DNA from 3 places in the Streptomyces sp. NPDC047886 genome. Region 3 is predicted to be linked to each of the others. Evidence: riboswitches for the same ligand, from Rfam matches in the RefSeq annotation. Region 3 holds a riboswitch; each other region holds the start of a gene.
What was found. A riboswitch is a leader RNA that binds a small molecule or an ion and turns the genes downstream of it on or off. The one in region 3 is predicted to bind cyclic di-AMP.
Positions count from the first base shown of each region.

Region 1: linked by a shared signal. The riboswitch ahead of ACGF5U_RS15010 (M23 family metallopeptidase) and the one ahead of ACGF5U_RS15890 (transglycosylase SLT domain-containing protein) in region 3 are both predicted to bind cyclic di-AMP.
Region 2: linked by a shared signal. The riboswitch ahead of ACGF5U_RS21275 (peptidoglycan DD-metalloendopeptidase family protein) and the one ahead of ACGF5U_RS15890 (transglycosylase SLT domain-containing protein) in region 3 are both predicted to bind cyclic di-AMP.

Region 1 covers NZ_JBIDCF010000003.1:754,607-763,985, reverse strand. Annotated here, with positions in the region: gene ACGF5U_RS15030 (collagen-like protein) at 1-1,701, shown strand, start outside; gene lhgO (L-2-hydroxyglutarate oxidase) at 1,884-3,119, shown strand; gene trmB (tRNA (guanosine(46)-N7)-methyltransferase TrmB) at 3,521-4,240, shown strand; gene ACGF5U_RS15015 (PrsW family intramembrane metalloprotease) at 4,339-5,778, shown strand; gene ACGF5U_RS15010 (M23 family metallopeptidase) at 6,072-7,172, opposite strand; cyclic di-AMP (ydaO/yuaA leader) riboswitch at 7,184-7,317, opposite strand; gene ACGF5U_RS15005 (PP2C family protein-serine/threonine phosphatase) at 7,557-8,777, opposite strand; tRNA gene ACGF5U_RS15000 (tRNA-Met) at 9,099-9,172, opposite strand; tRNA gene ACGF5U_RS14995 (tRNA-Lys) at 9,362-9,379, opposite strand, start outside.
Region 2 covers NZ_JBIDCF010000006.1:171,415-180,793, forward strand. Annotated here, with positions in the region: gene ACGF5U_RS21260 (helix-turn-helix domain-containing protein) at 1-21, shown strand, start outside; gene ACGF5U_RS21265 (DUF6126 family protein) at 82-234, shown strand; gene ACGF5U_RS21270 (tyrosine-protein phosphatase) at 311-1,126, opposite strand; cyclic di-AMP (ydaO/yuaA leader) riboswitch at 1,796-1,950, shown strand; gene ACGF5U_RS21275 (peptidoglycan DD-metalloendopeptidase family protein) at 1,955-2,935, shown strand; gene ACGF5U_RS21280 (SGNH/GDSL hydrolase family protein) at 3,130-3,924, shown strand; gene ACGF5U_RS21285 (MBL fold metallo-hydrolase) at 4,217-5,470, shown strand; gene ACGF5U_RS21290 (sensor histidine kinase) at 6,354-8,171, shown strand; gene ACGF5U_RS21295 (roadblock/LC7 domain-containing protein) at 8,178-8,615, shown strand; gene ACGF5U_RS21300 (DUF742 domain-containing protein) at 8,618-8,989, shown strand; gene ACGF5U_RS21305 (ATP/GTP-binding protein) at 8,967-9,379, shown strand, end outside.
Region 3 covers NZ_JBIDCF010000004.1:201,153-210,531, forward strand. Annotated here, with positions in the region: gene ACGF5U_RS15865 (serine/threonine-protein kinase) at 1-1,008, shown strand, start outside; gene ACGF5U_RS15870 (NAD(P)/FAD-dependent oxidoreductase) at 1,070-2,170, shown strand; gene ACGF5U_RS15875 (class I SAM-dependent methyltransferase) at 2,216-2,881, shown strand; gene ACGF5U_RS15880 (hypothetical protein) at 3,006-3,320, opposite strand; gene ACGF5U_RS15885 (hypothetical protein) at 3,325-3,903, opposite strand; gene ACGF5U_RS15890 (transglycosylase SLT domain-containing protein) at 4,124-4,951, opposite strand; cyclic di-AMP (ydaO/yuaA leader) riboswitch at 4,956-5,143, opposite strand; gene ACGF5U_RS15895 (YbhB/YbcL family Raf kinase inhibitor-like protein) at 5,544-5,996, shown strand; gene ACGF5U_RS15900 (phosphoribosyltransferase) at 6,095-6,748, opposite strand; gene ACGF5U_RS15905 (RtcB family protein) at 6,911-8,323, shown strand; gene ACGF5U_RS15910 (archease) at 8,405-8,881, opposite strand; gene ACGF5U_RS15915 (hypothetical protein) at 8,993-9,322, opposite strand.

The DNA of each region.
Region 1 (9,379 bases), on a different contig from region 3:
AACGACCTCGGGGCACAGCGCGGTCTGACTCTTCGGTACGACAAGACCTCGGTGGCCCGGTGGGTGTCGAAGGGCATGGTGCCGCAGGGTGCCGCGCCGCATCTCATCGCGGCCGCGATCGCGCAGAAGCTCGGCCGTCCTGTGCCGTTGCACGAGATCGGGCTCGCGGACGCCGACCCGGCGCCCGAAGTCGGTCTCGCGTTCCCGCGCGACGTGGGCGAGGCCGTCAAGTCGGCGACCGAGCTGTACCGGCTGGATCTGGCCGGGCGCCGGGCGGGCGGTGGCGGTATCTGGCAGTCGCTGGCGGGCTCGTTCTCGGTGAGCGCGTACGCCACGCCCGCATCGCGCTGGCTGATCACCCCCGCCGACCCGTCGGTGGAGCGGCGGGTGTCGAGCCCGCCGGCGGGCTCGGCTCCGGGCACACCCGGTACTCCGAGCGCTCCCGGCACTCCCGGCGCTCCCGGCGCCTCTGGCACGCCTGGCGCGTCTGGCACGCCTGGCACGCCGGGGACCGCCGAGGGTCCAGGGGCCCCCGGAGTCACGGGCACTGCCGGGCCTCTCGGCACCACCGGCGCCCCCGGCGCCCCCGGGACTGCCGGAGCCTCCGGTACTGCCGGTACAGCGGCGGCGAACGGGACCAGCGGGGCGGCAGGGGCACGCGGGGACACCGGTTCACTCGGGGCAGCGGACGGAGCACTCGAAGGCACCGCGGGCGCTGTCACCGCCACGGCCACCGCCGGTGTCGTCGAGCCGCCGCCGGACGACCTGCCCGACGGCGGGCACGCGCGCGTGGGGCACAGCGACGTGGCCAAGCTGCGGGAGGCGGCCGAGGACGCGCGGCGCTGGGACTCCAAGTACGGCGGCGGGGACTGGCGTTCCTCGATGGTGCCCGAGTGCCTGCGGGTCGACGCGGCACCGCTGCTGCTCGGCTCGTACTCGGACGAGGTCGGCCGGGCCCTCTTCGGGGCGACCGCCGAGCTGACCCGGCTGGCCGGGTGGATGGCGTTCGACACGGGCCAGCAGGAGGCCGCCCAGCGGTACTACATCCAGGCGCTGCGGCTGGCGCGGGCGGCCGCCGACGTGCCGCTCGGCGGCTATGTGCTGGCGTCGATGTCGCTGCAGGCCACCTACAGAGGGTTCGCCGACGAGGGCGTCGACCTGGCACAGGCAGCGCTGGAGCGCAACCGCGGCCTGGCCACCGCGCGGACCATGTCGTTCTTCCGGCTGGTCGAGGCGCGGGCCCACGCCAAGGCGGGGGACGCCGCGGCGGCCGGTGCGGCGCTGAAGGCCGCCGAGGGGTGGCTGGAGCGTTCGCGCGAGGGCGACGCGGACCCGTCCTGGCTCGGCTTCTACTCGTACGACCGGTTCGCGGCCGACGCGGCCGAGTGCTACCGGGACCTGAAGGCCCCGCGCCAGGTACGCCGGTTCACCGAGCAGGCGCTGTCGCGCCCGACGGAGGAATTCGTACGCTCGCACGGTTTACGTCTGGTCGTGAGCGCCGTGGCCGAACTGGAGTCGGGCAATCTCGACGCGGCGTGCGCGGCGGGCACCCGGGCGGTGGAGGTGGCGGGCCGTATCTCCTCGGCGCGTACCACGGAGTACGTACGGGATCTGCTGCACCGGCTGGAGCCGTACGGTGACGAGCCCCGGGTGGCGGAGCTGCGGGAGCGGGCGCGCCCGCTGCTGATGGCTCCGGCGTGACGGGTGCCTTCCCGGAACCGCCCCGGGCGCTCTTCGTGCTCTTCCCGGAACCGCCCCGGGCCCTGTGACGCCCGTCCCACCGGCGTCACGGGATCGCGCGTCGCTCGCCGTTCACGTGTCCCACCTGGTTTAACAGGATTGTCAGTGGGCCAGTGCACTATCTGGGGTGGGAGGTGGCACAGGTGTCCGGGTACGGCGGTGACGTGTTCGACTGTGACGTGCTGGTGATCGGCGGCGGGATCGTCGGCCTGTCGACGGCGTACGCACTGACGCGCGCAGCGCCCGGGACCCGCGTGATCGTGCTGGAGAAGGAGGCGGGACCCGCCCGCCACCAGACCGGCCGCAACAGCGGGGTGATCCACAGCGGCATCTACTACCGCCCGGGTTCGCTCAAGGCGCGGTACGCGGTGCGCGGCGCCGCCGAGATGGTCAAGTTCTGCGCCGAGTACGGGCTGCCCCACGAGGTCACGGGCAAGCTGATCGTCGCCACGGAGCGGTCGGAGCTGCCCCGGCTGCACGCCCTCGTCCAGCGCGGCCGCGAGAACGGCATCCCGGTGCGCGAGCTCGGCCCGGCCCAGATCACCGAGTACGAGCCCGAGGTGCGGGGCCTGGCCGCGATCCATGTCGGTACGACCGGCATCTGCGACTACGGGGCGGTGGCGGCGCAGCTCGCCGAGGCCTCCGGCGCGGACGTCCGGTACGGGGCGCGGGTCACCGCCGTCGACCGGCGCCCCTGGGGCGTCGCGGTCCGCACGGCCGCCGGATCGGTCGTGCGCGGGCGGGTGCTCGTGAACTGCGCGGGGCTGCACTGCGACGCCGTGGCGCGGCTGGCGGGCGACGACCCGGGGGTGCGGATCGTGCCGTTCCGGGGCGAGTACTACGACCTGGACCGGCCCGGCCTGGTGCGCGGCCTGGTCTATCCGGTGCCCGACCCGGCCTTCCCGTTCCTGGGCGTGCATCTCACCCGCGGCATCGGCGGGGGCGTCCACGTCGGGCCGAACGCCGTGCCCGCGCTCGCCCGCGAGGGGTACGGGCCGCTGGTCGTACAACCCCGGGACCTCGCCGGGACCCTCTCCTGGCCCGGCACCTGGCGGATAGCCCGCCGCCACTGGCGGTACGGGGCGGGCGAGATACACCGGTCGATGTCCAAGCGTGCGTTCACGGAGGCGGTGCGGCGCCTGCTGCCCGCGGTGGAGGAGGCGGATTTGCGCCCCGCCCCGGCCGGAGTCCGCGCCCAGGCGGTGCTGCGGGACGGCACCCTCGTGGACGACTTCCTGATCCGGGAGGCCCCGCGGACGGTCCACGTGCTGAACGCCCCGTCGCCCGCCGCGACCGCGTCGCTCCCGATCGGGCGGGAGGTGGCCCGCAGGGCGCTGGCCCACCTGGACCGGCGGCCCCGGGCGCAGGCCGAAGCGTGAGCCCGGCACCGGACCGGGCGCCGGGGACGGTGCCGAGGGCCGATGCCGAAACCGGGCGCCGAGGGCCGGTGCCAAGGAGGTACCGAGGACGGTGCCGAGGTCGACCGGTCCCGACCGCTGGCGGGGCCGGCCGGTCCCAGGCCGGTGCCGGTGCCATTCCTGGCCGTCGGAAGACATCGGAAGAGATCAGAAGAGATCGGAAGAGGTCGGAAGCGGATCCGTCGGGGGTTCGGCGGGGGCTCCGTAGAATTGGACCCACTGTGTCCGAGAAAACCGCGCTGACCGCGTCCCCCGCCCCCCTGTCCGACGGCCCGAAGCCGCTGGTCGACGGCCCGACGCGCCCGGACGTCGACACCGCCGCCCCCGACAGGGCGCAGGCGCGTGCGCGCCGGGGGAGCCGTATGTTCCCCGACGGCACCGGCCCGTCGCCCGACCCCGCCGGGTCGCACTTCGAGCGCCGCATCCGGAGCTTCCAGCCGCGCCGCAGCCGGGTCACACCCGGGCAGGGCGACGCGCTGCGCCGGCTGTGGCCCGCCTGGGGGCTGGACATCGACGGGCAGCGCACCCTGGACCTCGCCGAGCTGTTCGACGGGCTCCCGGTCGTGCTGGAGATCGGCTTCGGCATGGGCGAGGCCACCGCGCGGATGGCCGCCGACGACCCGTCGACCGGCATCCTCGCGGTCGACGTGCACACCCCGGGGCAGGGCAACCTGCTGGGTCTCGCCGAGCGGGCGGGGCTGACCAATGTCCGGGTGGCCAACGGCGACGCGATCATCCTGCTGCGGGAGATGCTGACGCCCGACGCGCTCGACGGTGTCCGCGTCTACTTCCCCGACCCGTGGCCGAAGAAGCGGCACCACAAGCGGCGGCTGATACAGCCGGAGTTCCTCAGCCTGGTCGCCACCCGGATGAAGCCGGGGGCGGTCCTGCACTGCGCGACGGACTGGGAGCCGTACGCGGAGCAGATGCTGGAGGTGCTGACCGCGCACCCGGACTTCCGGAACACCGTGCCCGACGGCGGCTACGCCCCGCGCCCGGACTTCCGGCCGCTCACCCGGTTCGAGGGACAGGGCCTGGACAAGGGTCACGTCGTCCACGACCTGCTGTTCCGCCGCGGCTGAGCCGGAGCAAAGGGTTCCGGGCGACGGCCGCACGTGTCGTGCCCACCCGGCGTGGAACACCGTCGCGCGCTGTCAGTGGTCCTCGTTAGGGTCGTCTGGTGTCCGAGCCGTCACCGCAGCACCCGCCGCCGTCACCGCAGCACGCGCCACCGCGACCGGCCGTCCCACCGACGCGACCGGCCGCGTCGCCACCACAGGAACCGGCCGCCCCGCCACCATCGGAACCGGCCGCCCCGCCCGCGCAACCGGCTGTTCCCGCGTACGAAGCCGAACCGTCGTTCGACGCCGTACCCGAGCGCGCCCGCTGGCGCTACAAGCCCCGCCGCCTGTGGCGCAGCAAGGTGGTGCGGGCGACAACCGTGATCATCGTGCTGGCCCTGTGCGCGCTGGTGATCCTCGCCCTGGTCCGTGAACAGACCGGAACCCAGGGCTTCCTGGTGGGGCTCGGGCTCGCGCTGCTGCCCGTACCGCTGCTGATGGCGGCGTTCCGCTGGCTCGACCGGGTCGATCCGGGCCCGTGGAAGAACCTGCTGTTCGCGTTCGCCTGGGGCGCGTTCGCCGCCGCGCTCGTCGCGATCATCGCCAACACGTTCGCGACCCGCTGGATAGCCGTGGCCACCGCGGATCCGGCCTCGGCGGACACGATCGGCGCGACCGTCGTCGCCCCGGTCGTCGAGGAGAGCGCGAAGGCCGCCGCGATTCTGCTGATCTTCCTCTTCCGCCGCCGGGACTTCACCGGGCTGGTCGACGGCGTGGTCATCGCCGGCTTCACGGCGACCGGGTTCGCCTTCACCGAGAACATCCTCTACCTCGGCAACGCCTTCGACGAGGACCAGGAGTTCGGGACGTCCGGAATCGAGTCCGTCACGGCCGCGACCTTCTTCGTACGGATCGTGCTGTCGCCGTTCGCGCATCCGCTGTTCACCGTGTGCACGGGCATCGGGTTCGGGATCGCCGCCGCGCTCGCCGCCCGGCGCGGCAAGGTACTGCGGGCCCTGCTGCCGGCGCTCGGACTGCTCCTGGCGATGGGGGTGCACGCCCTGTGGAACGGTTCGACCACGTTCGGGCCGTGGGGGTTCTTCGCCGTGTACGGGGCGTTCATGGTGCCCGCCTTCGGGCTGCTGACCTGGCTGGCCGTCTGGACCCGGCAGCGTGAACTGCGCACCGTGTCGGCCGAACTGCCCGCGTACGCCGCCGCCGGCTGGCTCTCGCCCGCCGAGCCCCTCGCGCTGGCCTCCATGCGGGCGCGGGGCATGGCCCGGGACTACGCGCGGCGCACGTTCGGCCCGGCGGCGGCACGGGCGGTGGTGGAGTACGAGACGTTCGCGACGTCGCTGGCGTTCCTGCGCCACCGGGCGCGCCGGGGCGCGGTCGGCCAGGACTTCGCCGCCCGTGAACAGGAGCTGCTGCACCACCTGTGGCAGCGCAAGGACGTGGCCGGCCCGTCGCTCACGTACGCGGCGCGTGCGATCGGCCGCGTATGGACGCCGCCCCCGCACCGCGACTACGGCGGCTACAACCCGTACCGGCAGCGGTAGGCGGACCGGTGGACGGACCGGCAGCCCTGGCGTCGGGGGGTGTACCGCCGGGGCTGCCGGGATTCATGGGGCCGGGCCTGGACGCGGGGACCAGGACCGAGCCGAAGCGGGGCCGGGGCTGGACGCGGGTGCCGGGGCCGGACGCGGGTGCCGGGGCCGGACGCGGGTGCCGGGGCCGGGATTCGACCCACGGCCCCGACCGGACGGCTCCGCCAGACCGTGAGCCGGGCTCCGTCAGACCGTGAGTGAGCCCGGCTGCTGCGTTCAGACCGTGAGTGCGCCAGGCTGCTGCGTCAGACCGTGAGGCCCTTGCCGCGCAGCCACGCCAGCGGGTCGATGCCCCCGCCACCCGCCGTGTGGACCTCCAGGTGCAGATGCGGACCGGTGACGTTGCCGGTCGCGCCGACCCGTCCGATGGTCTCGCCGGTGGTGACCGTCTGCCCCGCGCTGACCGTCATCGAGGAGAGGTGGCAGTACCAGATCTCGGTGCCGTCCTCCAGCTCCAGGACGATCCGGTAGCCGTACGCGCCTGACCAGCCGGCCGACTTGATGGTGCCGCCGTGCACGGCCTTCGCGGGCGTGCCCGTCGGGGCGGCCAGGTCGAGGCCGGTGTGGTAGCCGGAGGACCACATCGAACCGGCCTGGCCGTACGTCGAGGTGATCGTGTACGAGGAGGTGGGGAGGGCGTAGCTCGCGGCGAGCTTGGCCAGCCGCTCGGCCTCGGCCTTGGCTGCCGCCTCGGCCTCCAGCCGCTTCCGCTCCTCCTCGGCCGCCTTCTCAGCGGCGGTCTGCTGCGCCTTCGCCTCCGCCGCCGCCTGTTCGGCGGCCGCCTGCTCGGCGGCGGCCTTCGCCTCGGCGTCGGCGGACGCCTGCTGCTGCTCGGCCTGCTGGAGGATGCGGGCGCGCAGCGCCTCGCCGGCCCCGGCGTCCCTGTCCGCGGCGGCGCTCTGCTCATCGGTGCCGTCGGCGGGGGCGGCGAGGGAGAGTGCGGTGAGGGGGGCGGTGTTGCCGTCGCTCCCGGCCCCGGACCCGTCGGTGTCGTCGCCGGATATCAGGGAGCCGACGCCGGGCAGCGACGAGGCGTCCGGCAGGTCGGGCAGCGAGATGGAGATCGCGGGCTTGTCCTGCGCGGTGGCTATGCCACCCGCTCCGACCGCCGCGATGACACCGACGCCGAGGACGGTGGAGCTGCGGGCGAGGCCGCCGCGCTGCTTGGCGACGCGGTGCCGGCCCCGGACAGGGCGGACGGTCTCCTCGGTCGGGTTCCATTCACCGACGACGGTGTCCGTGCCCATGGTGTCCGGACCGCCCGCACCTCCCGAAGGACCGTAGGACCCGAAGTACTGGAACGGCGGGTCGAAAGACGCTTCGGGGGCAGGCCTGTTGGACGCCACGGAGGCGCACTCCTTTCCTTCCTTCTCGCCTACCGGGTTAGCTGACGGGTTCGGAGCAGGAAGGTCTCCTACGGGTCGGTTCGACCCGATTCACCCCAAGGTGGTGGTTCCCCGGTTCCCTTGCGGAATTCGGCGTACGCGCACGGCGCCGTCTCTGGCGACGGCTGGGACGACCGCGCTGCGTTATCGAACGTTAATAGACGCGGGCGCCGGATTCCAAGCCGTTCCTACTGATCATTAACACTCCTTGGCCTGGACTAACCGGGGCACAATCGGGCGCAATCGGGCGAGTTGACCTGACCTCAGAAACATTCTCCGACCACGCAGTTTCTGACCGTGCGTCAAATGTTATGCGGAGGGGTGCCTCTCACTCACAGAGAGTGGTCACTCGGCCCCCGCATGCCGTGGGCCCGGCCGGGTGACCGCCAGCAGGGCCATGTCGTCCGTCGAGCCGCCGCCCGTATGCCGCCGTACGTCCTCCACGAGAGCGTCCAGCAGCGCCTCGGGCTCCGGGAAGACCCGCCCCGCCAGCCGCGCGGCCGGATCATAGAAGGTGCCCCGCGCGTCCCGCGCCTCGGTCAGCCCGTCCGTGTAGAGCAGCAGCGTCGTACCCGGCGGGTACGGCGCCTCGTCCGCCCGGTCCGGCCAGGTCGCCAGCTCCGACATGCCCAGCGGCAGCGCGTGCTCGGCCGGCTCCACCGCACCGACGCCCCCGTCCGCGTACAGCAGCAGCGGCTCGGGGTGGCCCCGGTTCACCACCCGGACCACGCCGTCGCCGTGCGGAATCTCGGCCAGTACGGCGGTGGTGAACCCCTCGAAGACATCGAGCCCGTCGCGTCGCGTGCCTTCCCGGGCCAGCGCCCGCTCCAGCCGCAGGGCCACCGCCTCCAGCGAGCTCTCCTGCTCGGCCGCCTCCCGGAACGCGCCGAGCACCACGGCCACCGCCTCCACGGCGCCCATGCCCTTGCCGCGCACGTCGCCGACCACCAGCCGCACCCCGTGCGGGGTGTCCTGCACCGCGAACAGGTCGCCGCCGATGAACGCGTCCGCCTGCGCCGCCTCGTACCGCGCTGCCACCCGCAGTCCCCCGATCCGCTCGGCGGGCGTCGGCAGCACCGCCCGCTGCGCCGTCTCGGCGATCTCGCGGGCCGACGCGAGCCGCTCGCTGCCCCGGCGTACGACCCGGTTGATGAGCACCGCGAGGGCCGCGACCGTGATCACGGTGAGGATCTCGGTGACGGCGGGCCCCCGCTCCAGCGGGCTGTAGAGCTGATGCGGGCCCACGATGGCCAGGACGGCGAAGAGACCGGTGACGAGCGTCCGCACCTGGTCGAACAGCGAGGCGGCGATCAGCGGGGCGGCGACGAAGAACGGCACGGCCGTGAAGGGCGGCGGGGTGGCCCAGTCGTAGACCACACCGCAGACGATCAGCAGGGCGGGCAGCACACGGACGAGCCTCCGCGTCCAGGCACCACCTCCACCGCCCCCGGCCCCCGAACCGGCACCACCGTCGCCGTGGCCGCCGCTGCCGTGGTCGTGGCCGTGGCCGTGGCCGTGGCCGCCGCTGCCGCCGTCCTGGCCGCCGGACCCTGCTCGCTGCGCCACTCGTGCTCCCCTGCCGTCCCTACGGCTGCGGACGGTAACCGCGCCGCATCCGGCCGGACCTTAGCCGCGCCGCACAGCCGCCGACCATCCGCCGAGCGGCCGACCGGAAAGCCAGAGCGGCCGACCGGAAAGCCAGGGGGAAGCCAGAGAGAAGCCTGGGGGCGAGACCTCGAGGAAGCCAGGGAGAAGCCAGGGGGCGAGACCTCGAGGAAGCCAGGGAGAAGCCAGGGGAAGCTACGGGCAGGCCACGGGGAAGACCACGGGAGAACCCGGGAATACGACGAAGGCCCGGTGCGCAATGCACCGGGCCTTCGTCTTCAGTAGCGGGGACAGGATTTGAACCTGCGACCTCTGGGTTATGAGCCCAGCGAGCTACCGAGCTGCTCCACCCCGCGTCGGTGAACACCACCTTACGCCATCCGGAGCACGACCGTTCACCATTTACCGCCGGGGCCGATGTGGCATGGATCTCCCCACGGCACCACACCGCCCGGCACGGCCCCGGACGCACGAGTGCCCCGGCCGCTGAAAAGCAGCCGGGGCACGAACCCCCTGGTCGACAACCGCCTCTCGGCGTTTCGACCTGGTAGGCCCTGTGGGAC
Region 2 (9,379 bases), on a different contig from region 3:
GGCGGTACCCACCGGCGCTGATCCGCTCCCCCTTCCCCGCCCCCCGGTCAGCGGGAGGGCGACCTGCCCGAGAGGTGCGTCATGTCCGAGAACCCGGCTGCCCTGCCGCCCACCCACGAGGAGCGGAGATTCCCCCGTGGGCTGATCATCCGGCTCTTCGCCTATCTGGTGGCGGGCCACCTCTTCGCGGCCTTCCTCTACCTGCTGTTCCTGCTCGGCGGCCAGAACCGGTGAGGCGGCGCCCCGCAGCCGGGCGAGGCGGCTCGCTCCGGGCGGGTGCGCGAGGCGCGCCCGGCAGGCGCCGGGGCGATCAGTCGCCGTCGAGGAGACGGTCGCGCAGCCGCTCCCGGGTGGCCGGCGTCAGGCGCAGGCCGTCGGTGAGGTAGCGCTCGGTCGTGCCCCAGGTCTCCTCGATCGCGGTGAAGGCCGTGGCGAGGTACTCGGCCCGTGCGTCGAACAGGGGGCTCAGCAGCTCCATCACCTCGGGGGACATGCCGCCGGGGGCGTTGGCGCCGCGCCGCACCTTGTACCGGCGGTGCGGGTCGTTGGACTTGAGGTAGTCCTCCTCGATGGCGTCGCGCTCCACGCCCACCGCGAGCAGGGCCACCGCTATGGACAGGCCGGCCCGGTCCTTGCCGGCGGCGCAGTGCATCAGCGCGGGGACGCTGTCCTCCGCGAGCGCGTGGAGCACCTGGCTGTGCTCGGCGGTACGGGTGGTGATGATGGCGCGGTACGCGTCGGTCATTCTCGCCGCCGCCTTGCCGTCGGCCAGCAGATCGCGCAGCTGGTGGATGTCCCCGTCGCGCACCATCGTCCAGAACTCGGCGCCGTCGGCCGGGTCGGTGAGCGGGATGTTCACGTTCCGTACGCCGGGCAGCTCGACGTCCGGACCCTCCAGCTTCTGGTCGGCGGCGTTGCGGAAGTCGAAGACGGTGTGGAGCCCCAGCGAGGACAGGAACACGGTGTCGCCGTCGGTGGCGTGCGCGAGGTGCCCGCTGCGGTAGAGCCGGCCATGGCGCACCCGGCGCCCGTCCATGGTCGGCAGCCCTCCCACATCGCGGAAGTTCCGCACCCCGCTCAGCTCGGGCTCGGTCGACGACGGGACGTGCGGGAGCTGCTGCGTCACGGGGGCTCCTCCGTGTCTGCCGTCGGCGACGGCCGCCGACGATGTCGCGGATCTGACGATACGACATCGGTTCCTGGGGCAATCATCTCCGTGCGGCTCGTACATCCGTGGCCCGGGTGATGGCGGTGTATCGCCGCTGACGAGTTCGACATCCGTCATGTAGGCAATTGTCCCATGTTGCACCGGTTCGGGCGGGCGCGACGACCGCAGCGGGCGCCGCACCGGCCCCCGAGTCGACAGCGACGCCCGATGCGGCGGTCTGTCCTTATTCACCATGATTTGCCCATGGGGTCGTACGGCGATCGGGAGGCGGCCGTGGTCCGACTCCGAGCCGTTGATTCCACTTGCTCGCGTTCATGTGATCTCGTCGCCTCATGGGCCTTCTGTCCGAATTGGCGTATAAGGCATAACGTGCCCCGGTAGCAAGGGAGATGGGTCCGACCACGTGAGCAGCGTCATAAACGTGACGGTCCGTGGTGGGCCGCCCCGCCGAAATCCCATGCCCACGGCGGGAATTCATGATCCGTAATCGACGGAGGGTGACCGGAATTCCGAGCCGAATTCATCGACGGGAAAGGGCGGCTGAAACCATCCGCTTGTTCCCGTCGTCCTGACTCGTTTACGGTCACGGTCAATCCGGACGGAACGCCGAATCCTGCCGCCGCCCGGAATTCGCACCCACCCACGTGTGGCAGGAGCGGGGGACCCAGGTAGTACGCCGGACGGGAATTCCCGGACGGCTCGGGGTGAAGTCGCGCCACCGCGCGACCGGGCATCTCCAGCCCGAACCCGACAGCTCACCTCGCAGGCGCCGGAGAGGAATTCGCCATGCCCGCGAAGGGTAAGCACCGCCGTCCCAAGTCCAGCTCCCTCACCCGCGGTTTCGTCGCCGCCGGCACGGGCGGCGCCGCCATCGCGCTGCCGCTCCTCGGTGCGACCGGCGCCCACGCCGCCCCGCAGAGCGCCCCGACCGCCGCGCAGACGGTCGCCTCCGTCACCGTCGCCCCCGCCGCCGCCCCGGCCGCGCTGGATGCCGCGAAGCCCGCGCCCCGGACGTACACCGTGGTCGCCGGCGACTACCTCGCCAAGATCGCCCACAAGAAGAACGTCAAGGGCGGCTGGCAGAAGCTGTACCAGGACAACCGCGAGGCCATCGGCGAGGACCCGTCGCTGATCCACCCGGGGCTCAAGCTCACCCTCGGCGCGAAGAACACCGCCAAGGCGACCCCGCAGAAGGCCGCCAAGGCCAAGGCCGCCGAGAAGAAGGCCGCCAAGCCGAAGGCCGAGAAGAAGGCCGCCGACACCCGGAAGGCCGACACCCGCTCCTCGCGGTCCGCCGCCAAGTCCCCGGCCCCCGCGCCGGCTCAGGACTCCGGCTCCACCCAGGCCGCCCAGAGCACCGCCTCCGGCTGGACCTCCCCGGTCTCCGCCGGCGTCACCACCCCGTACCGTGCCTCCGGTTCCATGTGGTCCTCCGGTTACCACACCGGCGTGGACTTCGCGGCCTCCGCCGGCTCCACCGTCAAGGCCGTCGGCGCCGGAACCGTCGTCTCGGCCGGCTGGAGCGGCGCGTACGGCAACGAGGTCGTCATCCAGCACGCCGACGGCGCCTACTCGCAGTACGCCCACCTCTCCTCGCTGTCCGTCTCTGCCGGTCAGAGCGTGAGCGGCGGCCAGCAGATCGGCCTGTCCGGCTCGACCGGCAACTCCACCGGCCCGCACCTGCACTTCGAGATCCGCACCAGCCCGAGCTACGGCTCGGACATCGACCCGCTGGCGTACCTCCGCCAGCACGGCGTGGCCATCTGACGCACCCCCGGACGCGCTTCCGGCGCGCACTCCTGAACACGGTTCTGCCCGGCACCACCTGCGAGGTGCCGGGCAGAACCGCGTCACGGCCCCCTTCCCGCCTGGCCGGATCCCGACCGGTGGTAAAGATCACCTCCCGTCAACCCCTCCTTACGGTCGCGTAGGTCACATCCACCGGGGAAAGATGTGCTCCCGTGGCAGACGATTCGACATTGAGAGACAGTGACGCATTCGGGTCGTACGTGGCGATCGGCGACAGCTTCACCGAAGGCGTGGGCGACCCCGGCCCCGACGGGCGGTTCGTCGGCTGGGCGGACCGCCTCGCGGTCCTGCTCGCCGACCGCATCCCGGAGCCCGAGTCGTTCCGGTACGCCAACCTCGCCGTACGGGGAAGGCTCCTCGACCAGATCGTCGAGGAGCAGGTGCCGCGCGCCAAGGAGCTCGCCCCCGAACTCGTGACCTTCTGCGCGGGCGGCAACGACATCATCCGGCCCGGCAGCGACCCCGACGACGTCGCCGAACGCTTCGAACGGGCCGTCGCCGAACTCGCCGCCGTCGTCGGCACGGTCGTCGTGACCACCGGCTTCGACACGCGCGGCGTACCCGTCCTGCGGCATCTGCGCGGCAAGATCGCCACCTACAACGGCCACGTACGGGCGGTCGCCGACCGCTACGGCTGCCCGGTGCTCGACCTGTGGTCGCTCAGGTCCGTCCAGGACAGGCGTGCCTGGGACGGCGACCGGCTGCACCTGTCGGCCGAGGGCCACACCCGGGTCGCCCTCCGCGCGGGCCAGGTCCTCGGCCTGGAGGTCCCCGCCGACCCCGACCAGCCGTGGCCGCCGCTCCCGCCGCGCGGCCCGCTGGAGGAGCGCCGCGACGACATCAACTGGGCCCGCGAGTACCTGGTCCCGTGGATCGGCCGCCGCCTGCGCGGCGAGTCGTCCGGCGACCACGTGTCGGCCAAGCGCCCGGACCTGATGCCGTTGTAGAGGACGGCGCCGGCGCGGGCCGCCCGCCCGGGACGTCCCGCGCCGGCGTTCCGCGCTCCAGCGCGGCCGGTCGCCCCGGGCCGCCGCTGCCGCGTACGGCCCAGACCGCGCCTCCCGCTTCCGCCTCCGGGCCCGCCTTCCGCCTCCGCCCGCTTCCGCCTCCGCCCCCGGGCCGTGTCCGCCACCGCCTCTGCCGGGCCGCGTCCGCCCGCGGCCGGCCCCGCGAAAGATCCCCGGCCGCGTTGTCGCACCCCCTGCCCATAATGGAAGGACTCGAGCCCCTGGAGGTGCTGTGACCGGCGCTGACGCTGTGCGCCCGGTGCGCAACCGGCTGCGTTCCCGCCTGCGCTCCCTGCGGCCCGCCGCCTTCGGCGCGGACGCCACGGGAGAGCGCCTGGAGCGGATCCTCCGTTCGCCGAACTTCGCGGACGGCGTGTTCCGGAACCCGGACGGCCCCCGGCGCGGACAGAAGGGCTCGGCGGTCGACTTCGCGAAGATCTACTTCGACAGGGAGTCACGCCGTCGGCGCGCCCCCGCCGACGCGATACCCCTGCACTCCACGACCGCCGCCGACCTGGCCGGGCCACCGTCCTCGGGGCTGCGCCTCACCTGGATGGGGCATTCCAGCGTCCTCGCCGAGATCGACGGGCGCCGGATCCTGTTCGACCCGGTGTGGGGCGAGCGCTGCTCGCCCTTCTCGTTCGCCGGGCCCCGGCGGCTGCACCCCGTCCCGCTGCCGCTGGCGGCACTGGGCCCGGTGGACGCCGTCGTCATCTCGCACGATCACTACGACCACCTGGACCTGCCCACGATCCGCGCGCTCGCGACGACCGACACCCTCTTCGCCGTGCCGCTCGGAGCCGGCGCCCATCTGGAGCGGTGGGGCGTGGCCCCGTCCCGGCTGCGCGAACTGGACTGGAACGAGTCGACGGACGTGGGCGACCTGCGGCTCACCGCGACCCCCGCCCGTCACTTCTGCGGCCGGGGCCTGCGCAACCAGCAGCACACCCTGTGGGCGTCCTGGGTCGTCACGGGGCCCGAGCACCGGATCTACCACAGCGGCGACACCGGTTACTTCCCCGGATTCCAGGACATCGGCGCCGCCCACGGGCCGTTCGACGCCACGATGATCCAGATCGGGGCGTACAGCGACTTCTGGCCCGAGAACCACCTGGACCGCACGCCGCTGCCCGGGGCCTGGCCCGATATCCACATGTCGCCGGCTGAGGGAGTGCGGGCCCATCTCGACCTGCAGGGAGGCCGGCCGGGCGGGGTGCTGCTCCCGATTCACTGGGCCACCTTCAACCTGGCTCTCCACGCCTGGGCGGAGCCCGGGGAGTGGACGAAGGACGCGGCCGAGGAGGCCGGCCAGACGGCGGCGTTCCCCCGTCCCGGCGAGCCGTTCGAGCCTGCGGGGAAGCTGCCCGCGGATCCGTGGTGGCGTGAGGTGTCCCAGCACATCGCCCACCCGTGGCGCGGGCCCCGGCCGACGCAGGCCCCCGCCGAGGGGCCCCGGCGCGATCTCGACCTCGCGGGTGATCGGTGACGGCCCGTGAGGGCGCCGTCGGAGGGATCGCGTGCCCGCCGGCTCGACTTCCGAGCGAAGAGCACGACCGCCGCGCGGTGGCCGGGTAGCCGTCCCGGTCGGCCATGCCGGTCGGCTCGGCGCCCCCTGCCCCGTCCCGCGGCGTCCCGTCCTGGCCCGGGGCGGGACGCGTCCCGAGCGGCCGCGAGTCGAGCCGGGTGGGCGGCGACTGCGGGTGGCGGCCGGCGTACGTCGCCGGACGCGAGGCGGGGCGTGGCGCCGGAAGCGGGCTGATACGCGGCCGCACCGTGTACGGAACCCGTGCGACGGCACGACCGTCCGCGGCCCGCGCCCGCGCCCGCGCCCCCAGACTGCGGACCCCGGACTGCGGACCCCGGACTGCGGACCCCGGATTGTGGACCCCCGGATTGTGGACCCCCGGATTGTGGACCCCCGGATTGTGGACCCCGGTTGCGGACCCGGGACTCCGGACTCCCGGCCCCGGACCCGGTGCGCGGGTAGAGACGCGGGCGCACGGTTACGGGCACGCGCCCGCGCGCTCGGCGCGCGTGAAGGTGCGCCTTCGTGCGCCCCGCGCTGCCGCACGCCCTGTGGGCCGGACACGCCCCACGTCCCGGCGGGGGCGGCGGCGGGGTCGCCCTCGCCGCTTCGGCCCGTGCAGCCCGTATGTCATTTCGGGCTTGCGTGCGAGACCTCATACCAGAGCGGGACGCTCGACGGGCAACTTCGGCAACAGCCCCTCACCCGGGAACGGTGGGCGACTACCGTGTGTTGCCGGTGATCAACGGTGGGTGCATCGAACACATGACGCGCCCACCGGTACAACGAGCTGAACACCGTATGAAACGCCGTATCCCGGGGCCCCACGTACCCAAGGACGCTGATGTCTCAACTTCGCGCACCCGCCGCGCGGTCCGACCGCCGTGAGGGCGGGCGGCACGGCCGGTCAGGCGCCCGTTCCCTGTCGAACGACGGGAGGTCGCGCGCCGCGGCACCGTCCCAGGAGACCCGCATACGCTCCCAGCTCCTGCGCGCCTCCGTCCCGCCGACCGTCGTCGCCGTGCTGGGCGGCGCCGGCGCCGTCCTCTTCACGATCCGCTCCACCGGCGCCCGGCCGTCCCCCGCGCTGTGGGCCGCGCTGCTCGGCTCGGCGGCGCTCTCGGTGGCAGCCGTCGCCGCCGCCGTGCTCGGCGCGGACCGCGCGGCCAGGGCCGTACTCGACCGGTGCGGCGCCCTGCGCCGCGACAGCGTCCGCGCCCAGAGCGAACTCCGTGCCGTGGTCGAGCGGCTCCGCGGGGGAGAGCGCCCGGTCGCGCGCGGGGCGCCACCGCCACCTCCGCCCGGCGCCGACGAGTTCGAACTGCTGGCCGATGAACTGCTGCGGTCCCGGGACGCGGCCGTCGCGGCCGTCGTCCAGGCGTCCCAGCTGTCCAGCAGCGTCGGCAACGAGCAGAAGGTCGAGGTCTTCGTCAACCTCGCCCGCCGCCTCCAGTCGCTGGTGCACCGCGAGATCCAGCTCCTGGACGAGCTCGAGAACGAGGTCGAGGACCCGGAGCTGCTCAAGGGCCTGTTCCATGTCGACCACCTCGCCACCCGCATCCGCCGCCATGCCGAGAACCTCGCCGTCCTCGGCGGCGCCATCTCCCGCCGGCAGTGGTCCCACCCGGTCTCCATGACGGAGGTGCTGCGCTCGTCCATCGCCGAGGTCGAGCAGTACCCCCGGGTGAAGCTGGTGCCGCCCATCGACGGCACCCTGCGCGGCCACGCCGTCGCCGACGTCATCCACCTCCTCGCCGAACTCGTCGAGAACGCCACCCTGTTCTCCGCACCGCACACCACGGTCCTGCTGCGCGCCCAGCACGTCACGGCGGGCCTCGCCGTCGAGGTGGAGGACCGCGGCCTGGGCATGCCGGTCAGCGAGCAGACCAAGATGAACGCCCTGCTCTCCGACCCCGACCAGGTGAATGTGGCGCACCTGCTCCAGGACGGCCGGATCGGCCTGTACGTGGTCGCCGCACTGGCCCGCAGGCACGGCATCGCCGTACGGCTGCAGTCCAACATCTACGGCGGGGTCCAGGCCGTCCTCGTCGTGCCGCAGAGCCTGCTCGGCTCCGACTCGACCGGCTCCGGGCTCGGCGGGCAGCCGGCGAGCGTGGGCGCGGGGACGGGACGGGGGACGGGGACGGCCACCGTCGGTGTCCCGCCCGCGACGCCGAGCCCGGCGCCCGCCGGGGTCGTCCCGCCCCAGCCCGTACGCCGGCGCCCCCTCCACGCGGCGAGCGGTCCGCCCGCCATACCGGCCCGGCCGCCGCACGCTCCCGGCACCCACGCCCGGGGCGCCGTCACGTCGGGCACCGGCACGGCCTCCTTCGCCAGTGGTGAGGCCCTGAGCGACGGGGCCCCGAGCGAGGGGGCCTTGAACGACGGCGCCCTGAGCGACGGGCTCCCCGGTGAGGGGCTGCCGGGCGAGGGGCTTTCAGGTGAGGGGAACCGCCCCCGGCTGCCCAAGCGCCGCGCGCAGGAGCACCTCGTTCCGCAGCTGCGCGACGAACCCGTGCGCCGCAGGCGCGAGGAGCACGTCCTGCACGATCCCGGACTGATGGCGGCCTTCCAGCGGGGGATCGGACTGGCCGAGTCCATGCCGCCCCTCGCACCCCAGCCCCATGAACCGCAGCGTCAAGACGAAGCCAACAAGGAGTAGATGCACATGACGAGCGATGCGCCGACCGGCCATTCCTCGGATCTCGACTGGCTGCTGACCGGCCTGGTCCAGCGGGTCCCGTACACCCGCAGCGCGGTTCTGCTCTCGTCGGACGGACTGGTGAAATCGGTGCACGGCCTCGACGCCGACAGCGCCGACCACATGGCGGCCCTGGCCTCCGGGCTGTACTCGCTCGGTCGCAGCGCCGGTGCCCGGTTCGGCGACGGCGGCGAAGTGCGCCAGGTCGTCGTCGAGCTGGACTCCACCCTGCTGTTCGTCTCCACCGCCGGGTCGGGCACCTGCCTCGCCGTGATCGCGGGCCGGGAGACCGACGCCGCGGTCCTGGGATACGAGATGGCGATGCTGGTCAAGAGCGTGCGGCCGTACCTGGTGACGCCGGCCAGACGAGCCGCGGCCGTCGCCCCGGGCGCCCTGGGGTGCTGACCGTGCCGTCCCGACAGGACGGACCCTGGCTGGACGACGCGGCCGGCCGTCTCATCCGTCCCTACACGGTGAGCGGCGGCCGCACCCGCCCCACAGCGGCGCTGGACCTGCTCTCCCTGGTGATGGCCACCGGGACGGTACCGCCGGCACCCCTCGGCCCTGAGCACAGCCTCGCCCTGGGGCTGTGCGACGGGCCGACCTCGGTCGCCGAGATCGCGGCGCACCTACGACTCCCCGCGGTCGTCACCAAGGTGCTGCTCTCCGACCTCGTGGAGTGCGGGGCGGTGACCGCGCGAGCGCCCCGTTACCACGACAACCCCACCGACCGTTCCCTGCTGGAGGCAGTGCTCGATGGTCTACGACGACGGCTCTGAAAGCCGGGAGGAGACTCGCGACGTCTTCCCCACGGCCCTGAAGGTGCTGGTCGCGGGCGGCTTCGGAGTCGGCAAGACCACCTTCGTCGGAGCGGTCAGCGAGATCGAACCGCTGTCCACGGAGGAACTCCTCACCCAGGCCGGTGTGGGCACCGACAGCCTCGAGGGCGTGGAGTCCAAGACGACCACCACGGTCGCCATGGACTTCGGCCGGATCAGCCTCGACGACCGGCACGTGCTCTACCTCTTCGGCACACCCGGCCAGGAGCGCTTCTGGTTCATGTGGGACGAACTGTCGGAAGGGGCGCTGGGAGCCGTCGTCCTCGCCGACACCCGGCGCCTCCAGGACTCCTTCTCGGCGGTGGACTTCTTCGAACGGCGCGGCATCCG
Region 3 (9,379 bases):
GACGGAGCCGCCCTGGAGCGGCTGCTGAGCGACGCCGCGGCGCCCGGCTCGCTTCCGGCCGCCGATGGCGCGGGTCCGGACACCGCCCCGGCCCCCGCCGCCGCAGCCGGCCCGGCTCCCGCCCCGGTGGCCGACCACGACCCGAGGCGGGCCCACGGCCCGAGGCCGGTCCACGCCCCGTACGGCACCCATCCCGCGTACGGGCCACCCGCGCACGCCGCCTGGACGCCGTCCGCCGGTACGCCGTCCGCCGGTACGGTGCCCGCCGCCGTGGGCAACGGCGTCTTCGGTCCGCCGTCGCCGCCCGGCCGCCGGCCGCGCCGCCGTGCCGTCACGATCGCCCTCGCGGTCGCCGCGACGGTGGCCGCCGGTGTCGTCGGGGGCGTCGGCATCCTGAACCGGCTGTCGGACGAGCGCTCCGCCGACGGGGCGAAGGACGCCCGGCCGTCGGCGACCGCCACGGGGACCCCCGCGCCGAGCGGCGGCGCCACTCCGGCGGCCGACGACGGCTCCACGGGGGCGGGCGCGGACACCGGCACGGCCGCGCCCCGGGGCACCCTGCTCACCACGGCGAACGTCCGCGCCGTCATCGGGGCGTTCCGCGAGGCGAGCGGCAACTCCCAGGTGAAGGGGGTGACGATCTACGAGGAATACGCCATGGCCGAGATCCCGACCAAGCCGGGGGCGAAGACCTACGACCGGTACGAGTACCGGAACGGTGTGGCCCGCCGGGCCGGACCCGGCGGCACCATCGACCCCGGCGACGCCGACGAGCAGCCGTTCGACGCCACCACGATGGCCTGGGACGGCCTGCCCGCCCTGATGAAGCGCGGCGAACGCGAACTCAAGGTGGAGCGCCCGAACATGCGCTACCTCATCCTCGACCGCTGGACGTTCAACTCCGACCGGCCCACCCTGCGCTTCTACCTCAGCAACGAGTACCACGCCGGCGGGTACATCGCGGCGGACAGCAGCGGCGAGGTCGTGGCGACGTACCCGGCATCCTGACGTCTTGCCATATCGGCAAGAATCTTTGCCCCCGCCCGGGAGGGGGCGGGACGCTGGCCGCATGGTCGAGACAACGCGGAACCCCCAGAATCCTGACATCCACGAGAGCGTCGACGTCCTGGTGGTGGGCGGCGGGGCCGCCGGTCTGTCGGCGGCGGTGACACTGGCGCGCTCGCGGCGCTCGGTGCTCGTCGTGGACTCCGGTGAGCCCCGTAACGCGCCCGCCGCCGGGGTGCACGGCTTCCTGTCCAGGGACGGCATCCCGCCGGGCGAGCTGCTCCGGGAGGGCCGGGCGGAGGTCGTGAGGTACGGCGGCCGGGTGGTCACGGACCGGGCCGTGACCGCGCGCGGGGACAGCGGATCGTTCCTGGTGGACACCGCGAGCGGGCGACGCTACGCCGCACGGCGGCTGCTGGTGACCACCGGGCTCACCGACCGCCTGCCCGACATCGCCGGGCTGCGCGAGCGGTGGGGCAAGGACGTCCTCCACTGCCCGTACTGCCACGGGTGGGAGGTGCGGGACGAGCCGGTCGGTATCCTGGCCACCGGCCCGTTGACGGTCCACCAGGCATTGCTCTTCCGGCAGTTGACGTCCGAGGTGACGGTGTTCACGCACACGGCCGACGACCTCGCCGACGAGGAGTGGGAGCAGCTGGCCGCGCGCGGGATCGCCGTGGTGGACGGGGAGGTCGTGGCCGTCGATGCCGAGGACGACCGGCTGACCGGGGTACGTCTGGCCTCGGGGCGGCGCGTTCCGCTGCGGGCCCTGGCGGTGGCGCCCCGGCTGGAGGCCCGGGACGGTGTGCTCACGGGGCTCGGCCTGGCAGCCGAGGAGCACCCCATGGGCGTGGGGCACCACGTGGCGTCGGGCCCCGGCGGGCTCACCGCCGTGCCGGGCGTGTGGGTCGCCGGCAATGTCACCGACCCGATGGCCGGTGTCCCGGTCGCGGCCGCCGCCGGGGTACAGGCCGGCGCGGCCGTCAACGCCGACCTCGTGGCCGCCGACACCGAGGCGGCGCTGGCCCGCCGCAGGCAGGCCCGGCCCGCAGGGGTGTTCACTCCCGCCATGGAGGCCGAAGTCGGCGAGCGTACGGCGGCGGAGCGGCGCCACGGCCTGGCGAGCATGTCGCCTCCCGGCCCGGCCGCCGCCGACCGGCACTGACCGGAAGTCAGGTGGTGCGGGCGCGCAGATGGGCGCGCTCGCCCTGTGGCCCGAAGAGGACGAGCAACTCGACGGACCGTCGGCGAAGCCGAGTGCTTCTGGGAGAACCACTACAGCGGGCGGGAACCCGCCGGCACGCGCCACCCGCACCCCGTGCTGGTCGAGACCGCGAGGGGCCTGACGCCGGGCAGCGCGCTGGACCTGGGATGCGGGGACGGCGCGGACGCCGTCTGGCTGGCCACGAGGGGCTGGCGGGTCACTGCCGTCGACATCTCGGCGAACGCCCTGCGGAGGGCCGCCGCCCGTGCGTCCGCCGCCGGGGCCGCCGACCGCCTCGCCACCGGGCGGCACGACCTGGCCGGCACCTTCCCCTCCGGTACGTACGACCTCATCAGCGCCCACTACCTCCAGACGCCGTTCGCGCTGCCCCGCGCGCAGGTGCTCCGGAAGGCCGCGCGGGCGCTGAACCCCGGCGGGCTGCTGCTGCTCGTCGACCACGGATCGACGCGCCCCTGGGCCTGGAACCCCGCCCCCGACGCCCACTTCCCCGCCCCGGAGGACCTCTTCGGGGAGCTCGCCCTGGATCCGGACCGGTGGCGGCCCGAACGCCTCGACCGCCACCGGCGCGAGGCCACCGGCCCCGACGGGCGGACCGCCATGGTCACCGACACCGTCGTGACCGTCCGCCGCCTGGGCCCTTCCGAACCCTGATCCCGGTCCACACCGTGCCGCGCGCCTCGTACTCGAGCATGGTCTCCACGCCGGTCGCCGCGCCGGTACCGAGCCCGGCGGCGCCGATCGCGGTGGACGTACGGAGCACGTCACGGCGGTTCATTCAGGTCTCCCGTTCCGGTGAGGTGGCCGTGCCGGTGTCCGGCACGGGTGTACGGACGGAGCCGTGCCGCGCGAGGCCGGTCAGTCGGCGCAGGACCAGCAGACCGCCCACGCCCGGGACGGCGGCGTACCACCGGGTCCTCGCCGAGCCGGAGCCGGTCATGGACCACGTGGTGGCGATCACGACGAGGTACGCCGTGCCGTGCATGGGGCCGCCCAGCGCGGTGACCTCTTCCATGTGCACGGTGAGCAGATTGACTGACAGGGCGGCGAGGGAGGCGGCTTCGACGGCGGCCGCCAGGCGCAACGTACGCACGGGCCTACGCTCCCGTGGTGGAACCGGGGCGGACGATCATCAGCACGACGACCACGGCCCACAGCAGGTTGAAGACGCCCGTGAGACCCGTCAGCCTGGCAGCCAGAGGATGCCGCCCGTCGGCCCCGGCCCCGACGTCCGCCCCGGCCCCGGCCCGGGTCCCGGCCTCCGCCCCGGCTCGGGATCCGGCCCGGGTCTCCGCCCCGGCCCCGACCGTCTCCGCCGTCTCCTCCGCCGTCCCGCCGAGCATGCGCCGCTGGTCCGGCAGGATCGCCAGCACCAGGAGGGCGGCGGCGCCGGCCGTCAGCACGACCGAGGCGAGGAGCCAGGCGTCGGTGAGCACTCCGAGCCGCGCTCCGGTGGCGATGCCGAAGACCGGCACCACGACCCCGGCGACGGCGTAGCCGCGGCAGATCCGGTGCAGGAACGCCGCGACGCCATGGGCCCGGCCGTCCGGCGACCCGCCTCCTCCCCGGGGTGGCAACCGCCCGGCGTAGCGGGGGAACAGGGAGGCGGCCACGGAGATCGGGCCGACCACGAGGATCGCCGCGAGGACATGGACGGACAGCAGGAACTTGGTCACGAGGGGGGCTCCGGCTCCGAGCGGGGGCTGATGAGCGGTACGCCCTCGATTCTTCGAACGGTGCCCGGCGTCCGCAATGACGAGTTCCCCACCCTTCCTGCCATGCGCGCCCCGGCCCTGGAGCGATCGGCCACATGGACGGGCCCGGCCCCCACAGCAGCGCCGGGCTGACGTGGGGGCCGGGCTGACGTGGGGGCCGGGACCGGGTGTCGAGGCTCTGTCAGTACGGGCCGTTGACGTTGTCGATCGAGCCGTAGCGGGCGGCGGCGTAGTTGCACGCGGCGGTGATGTTCGCGACGGGGTCGTAGGGGTCCATCGACGTGCCGGGCACGTGGTAGGCACGGAACGTGGGGTCGATGACCTGGAGGAGACCCTTGGACGGCGTTCCGGCCGCGGCGTTGGAGTCCCAGTTGTTGATGGCGAGCGGGTTGCCGGAGGACTCCCGCATGATGTTCCGGTAAATGCCCTCGTACGAACCCGGAATACCGCGCTGCTCCATGATGCTCAGCGATTCCAGGATCCAGCCGTCGAGGTTGTTCGGGAACGAGGCGACCTTGGGCGCCACAGCGGTCCGCTGCTGCGAGCGGTCCGCCCTCGCCGGCTCAGAACGCTTCGCGGTGTCCGCCGACGTGGCCTTGGCGGTGCTCTTCGCCTTCGCTTTCGCCTTCGGCTTCGCCTTGATCGTGAGTTCCAGTCCGGGACGGATCAGTGACGGATTGCCACCGATGGCCTTCTTGTTGTCCTGGTACAGCTTCTTCCAGCCCCCGCTCACGGAATGCTCGCGGGCGATACGGGAAAGGGAGTCCCCCGCGACCACGGTGTAGGTGACGGTGGCGGCCCGGACGGCGGCGGACACGGCCGGTGCGGCGGCCGGTGCGGCGGCCGGGGCCGCGACCACGCCGGCCGGAGCCGCGGTCGGGGCGGCTGCCTGGGCGGGGATCGCCGCGGTCAGCGGCAGGGCGAGCGCCGCGCCTCCGGTGCTCGCGACGGCGAGACCACGGGTCATACGGCTGCTCTTCGGGCGGCGGTGCTTACCCTGTGCGGGCATGGCGCATTCCTCTCCGTCGCCTGCGAGGTGAGCTGTCGGGTTCGGACTGGAGATGTCCGGCCGCGAAGGGACGCGACTTCACCCCGAGCCGTTCCGGAAATCCGGACCGGCGGCCTACCTGGTTCCCCCGCTCCTGCCGTACGTGAGTGGGTGGGGAATCCGGAAGGCGGCAGGATTCGGCGGTCCATCCGGATGTGACGGTGACCGTAAACGAGAGAAGCCGGGCAGAACAAGGCTTGAATTCCCCCCTGCAATCCCATGGATCGATGGATCTTGCAAGGCGGGGACGGTTCGTCGCCGCCGGATGACTCAACTGTGTTTGCGGCGCACGGGAAAGGACGGCATCGGCGCGCATGCGCGGCCGATGCCGGGGTGATTCATCTCACGGAATGCACACCCGCCTGGATTGCTGTGGCAAATCGCCCGACGCTGTGCTGAATTCCCTTAATTCCAGCGGAAAGGGACTCTGATGGCCACTCGTGCGAAAAGGCTGACTAATTGCCCTATTCGGACATGTGTGGCGTTCGGTGCCGTGCCCGTACGGCGGTGCCACCGGAGCATGGCCGGCGGAGGCAGGGGTACTGCGGCCCGCATGGCTGGAATCGAACTCAGAAGTGCCGCGTTCAACGACCACGCCCCCATCGCGCGCCGGCACGCGTGGGAGGGGGACAACGCCTCACCGCCGCTGTCCTGGTCCGGCGTGCCGGACGACGCCACCGAACTGGTGCTGCTGTGCGAGGACCCCGACGCGCCGTCGGGCACGTTCGTCCACTGGGCGGTGGTGGGCATCGAGCCGCACGACGGGGAGGTGGCGGCGGGCCAGTCGCCACCCGGCGGGACAGAGCTGGTCAACGGCTTCGGCCGGCCCGGCTGGGGCGGGCCGCACCCGCCTCCCGGCGACGAGGCCCACCGCTACTTCTTCCGTGTCTACGCGCTCTCGGAGCCGTGCGTGCTGTCGGACGCCCCGAGCGCCGACGAGGTCCATCGAGCAGTGGACGAGCACCTGCTCGCCAGCGGCGACCTGGTCGGCGTCTACGGGCGCTGACCGGCCGCGTCCACCGGTGCTGACCGACCGCCCCCTGACTTCGACCGCTCGACCGCCGGACGGCACCTCGACCGCTCGATCGCCGGACGGCCCGCCGGTCAGACGCCGGCCGCCGGCCGGCGCAGGTCCGCGATCACGTCGCCGTCCGAGACCTGCCCGAAGTCGGCGTACCACTCCTGCACGGCCGTGAAGTCGGAGGGTTCCCGGAGGCAGATGACGTCGTCCGCCTCGTCCCGCAGCGCCGCCGCGGTGGTCGGGGCGCACACCGGGACCGCGAGGATCAGCCGGGCCGGTTCCCGGCGGCGCAGATGGCGCAGCGCGGCACGTGCCGTGATGCCTGTCGCCAGTCCGTCGCCGACGAGGACGACACTGCGGCCGCGTACCGTCGGCGCCGGGCGCCCCTCCCGGTACAGGGCCTCACGCCGGTGCAGCTCCACCCGCTCCCTGGCGACGTCCGCGCCGAGCTTGTCCTCGCTCACGTGGAGGGCCTGCATCGCCACCGGGTCGAAGAGCGGCGGCTCCTCGCCGACGATCGCTCCGATCCCCACGTCCGGGGAGCCGGGCACGGCGATCTCGCGGACCACCAGGACGTCCAGGGGCACATGCAGGGCGCCGGCGACCTCCGCCGCGACCGGTACCCCGCCGCGCGGCAGGGCGAGGACGACGACGCCCGTGAGGTCGTGATCCCCCACCCATTCGAGGAGCCGGGCGGCGAGTTCCCGGCCGGCGTGCCGACGATCGTCGAAGCGCACGGTGCCGCTCCCTTCCCGCAGTGCCGTTCCGTCGGTCCGTTCCCCGGTACCCCGTGCGTCCCGTCGCATACGTGTCGCATACGTGTCGCGTACGAGCGCCGGCGACACCGCCCGGCGACATGGGCCCGGCCGTCACGGGTACCCCCTCCAGGGGAGGCCGCCATGGAACTCGTCGAGGAGCGCCCCTACCGGTACCGCATCGACCCGCGCCCGGGGATGAGGGTCCCGGGTGTGGTGTTCGCGTCGCCCGAGCTGCTGCGGGACGCCCGGCAGTCGCTGGAGCAGGTCGCCAACGTGGCGACGCTGCCGGGCATCGTCGGCGCCTCGTACGCCATGCCGGACATCCACTGGGGCTACGGCTTCCCGATCGGCGGCGTGGCCGCCACCGACATCGACGCCGGCGGCGTCGTCTCGCCCGGCGGCGTCGGGTTCGACATCTCCTGCGGCGTACGGCTGCTCGCCGCCGACCGCGACGCGAGCACGGTCCGGCGGGCGCTCCCGGAGATCATGGACGGCCTGGACCGGACCGTCCCGCGCGGGGCGGGCCCCGGTGGGGTCTGGCGGCTCACCGGCCACGGCCAGCTGGAACGGCTCCTGAACGGCGGCTCGCGTTACGTCGTCGAACAGGGCCACGGCGAGGAACGCGACCTCACGCGCTGCGAGGACGGCGGGGCCGTGGCCGACGCGGACGTGGAGCAGGTCAGCGAGCGGGCGCGCGAGCGCGGGCTCGGCCAGGTCGGCAGTCTCGGCTCCGCCAACCACTTCCTGGAGGTCCAGCGGGTGGCCGAGGTCTACGACGAAGCGGTCGCCGCCGCTTTCGGCATCGCCGGGGACCAGATCTGCGTCATGATCCACTGCGGGTCGCGGGGGCTCGGGCACCAGATCTGCTCGGACCACGTGCGGGCGATGGACCGGGCCATGGCGCGGTACGGGATCGACGTACCCGACCGGCAACTGGCGTGCACCCCGGTGGACTCGCCGGAAGGCCGGGACTACCTCGGGGCGATGGCCGCCGCCGCCAACTACGGCCGCGCCAACCGCCAGCTGCTCTCCGAGGCGGCCCGCCGCGTCTTCGGCCGCGAGGCGAGCGCCCGGCTCACCCTCGTCTACGACGTGTCCCACAACCTGGCCAAGACCGAGACGCACACGGTGGACGGCGAACGGCGCCGGCTCTGTGTGCACCGCAAGGGCGCCACCCGGGCCTTCCCGCCCGGCCACCCGGATCTGCCGCCCGACCTGCGCGGGGCCGGCCAGCCGGTGCTCATCCCCGGCACGATGGGGACCGCCTCGTACGTGCTGACCGGCGTGCCGGGCGGCGACGCGTTCCACTCCACCTGCCACGGCGCCGGGCGGGTCATGAGCCGGCACCAGGCCGCCCGCACGATCCACGGCAGGGACCTGAGGAACCGGCTGGAGAGCGAGGGCATCGCCGTGCGGCCGCTGTCGTGGCGTGCCCTCGCGGAGGAGACCCCGGAGGCGTACAAGGACGTCACGGCGGTGGTGGAGGCGAGCGAGGGCGCCGGCCTCTGCCGGAAGGTGGCCCGCCTGGTCCCGCTCGGCGTCGTCAAGGGCTAGACCGCCAAGAGCCGGACCGCGGGGGCTGGACCGCCAAGGGCTGGACCGCCAGGGGCAGGGCACCGGCTCGGTCCCACGCGGTCATACGTCGACGGTCACCGCGCACGACCAGCCGTACGGACCGGGTGCCAGACGCAGTTCGTTCCAGGAGACCGCCTTCGGCGCGGCGCCGGTGATCTGCACGTTCGCCATGTCGGTCATCGCCAGCCGTATGTCGACGTCCCCGTCGACGCTCTCCGCCTCCACGTCCACGGGCACCTCGCCGTGCACCTCCAGCCGGAAGACGACCTCCTCCAGGAGCGTGGCCAGCAGGTCGTCGTCGGGTCCCTCGGCCAGCCGTACCTGGCGTACGGCGTCCGCCCGGACCCCCGACACGTCCGCGAAGCACTCGACCATGGCGAGCACCGCCTCCGCGAGGCACTGCTCGCGGCTCCCGCCCCATGCCTCGATCCGTACGTCGGCCGTGTGCGGCACGGCGCGATGGCCGCCCTCGCCCGGGCGTCGCGCCTGCCCGCCGTCGTCGCCGTCCTCGTCACGGACATCCCTGTCGCCGGCCATGCCGACCGGTTTCCCCACTGTCCCCGGAACATGCGGCCGCGCCCAGCCCGCATCCGTCACGGGGCCGTGTGGGCCGAACCTGCCGGACCCGGGGGCGGTGCGGAGGACGGGTCAGCCGAGGTTCAGGGTGCGCGCCGCGAACCCCGCCGGTACCGGTGACGCGTAGCCCTCCGGCACCGTGGCCGCGCTCGCGGCCGCCGACGTGTCCGGGGCGGGTGGTTCGGTGACCGCACCGGCCTCCGGGGCCGGTGTGTCCGCGTGCGTGGCGCACGGCCCGCCGCCGGTGGCCACCCCGCAGCGCCCGCCGCGCTTCTTCGGCCGTCCGCACAGCAGGGCGGGGTCGTGGACGTGGCAGAGACCGGACGCACCGGCCCCGGTGGGGCAGCGGTGTCCGGCCTTGGTCGTCGCGGTGCACTGCCGGTCGGGAGACGTGGCCACCATGCACCGCATCATGCCGCAGACCGGTACGGCGCGTCGTGACGGGGTCACCGGTTCGCC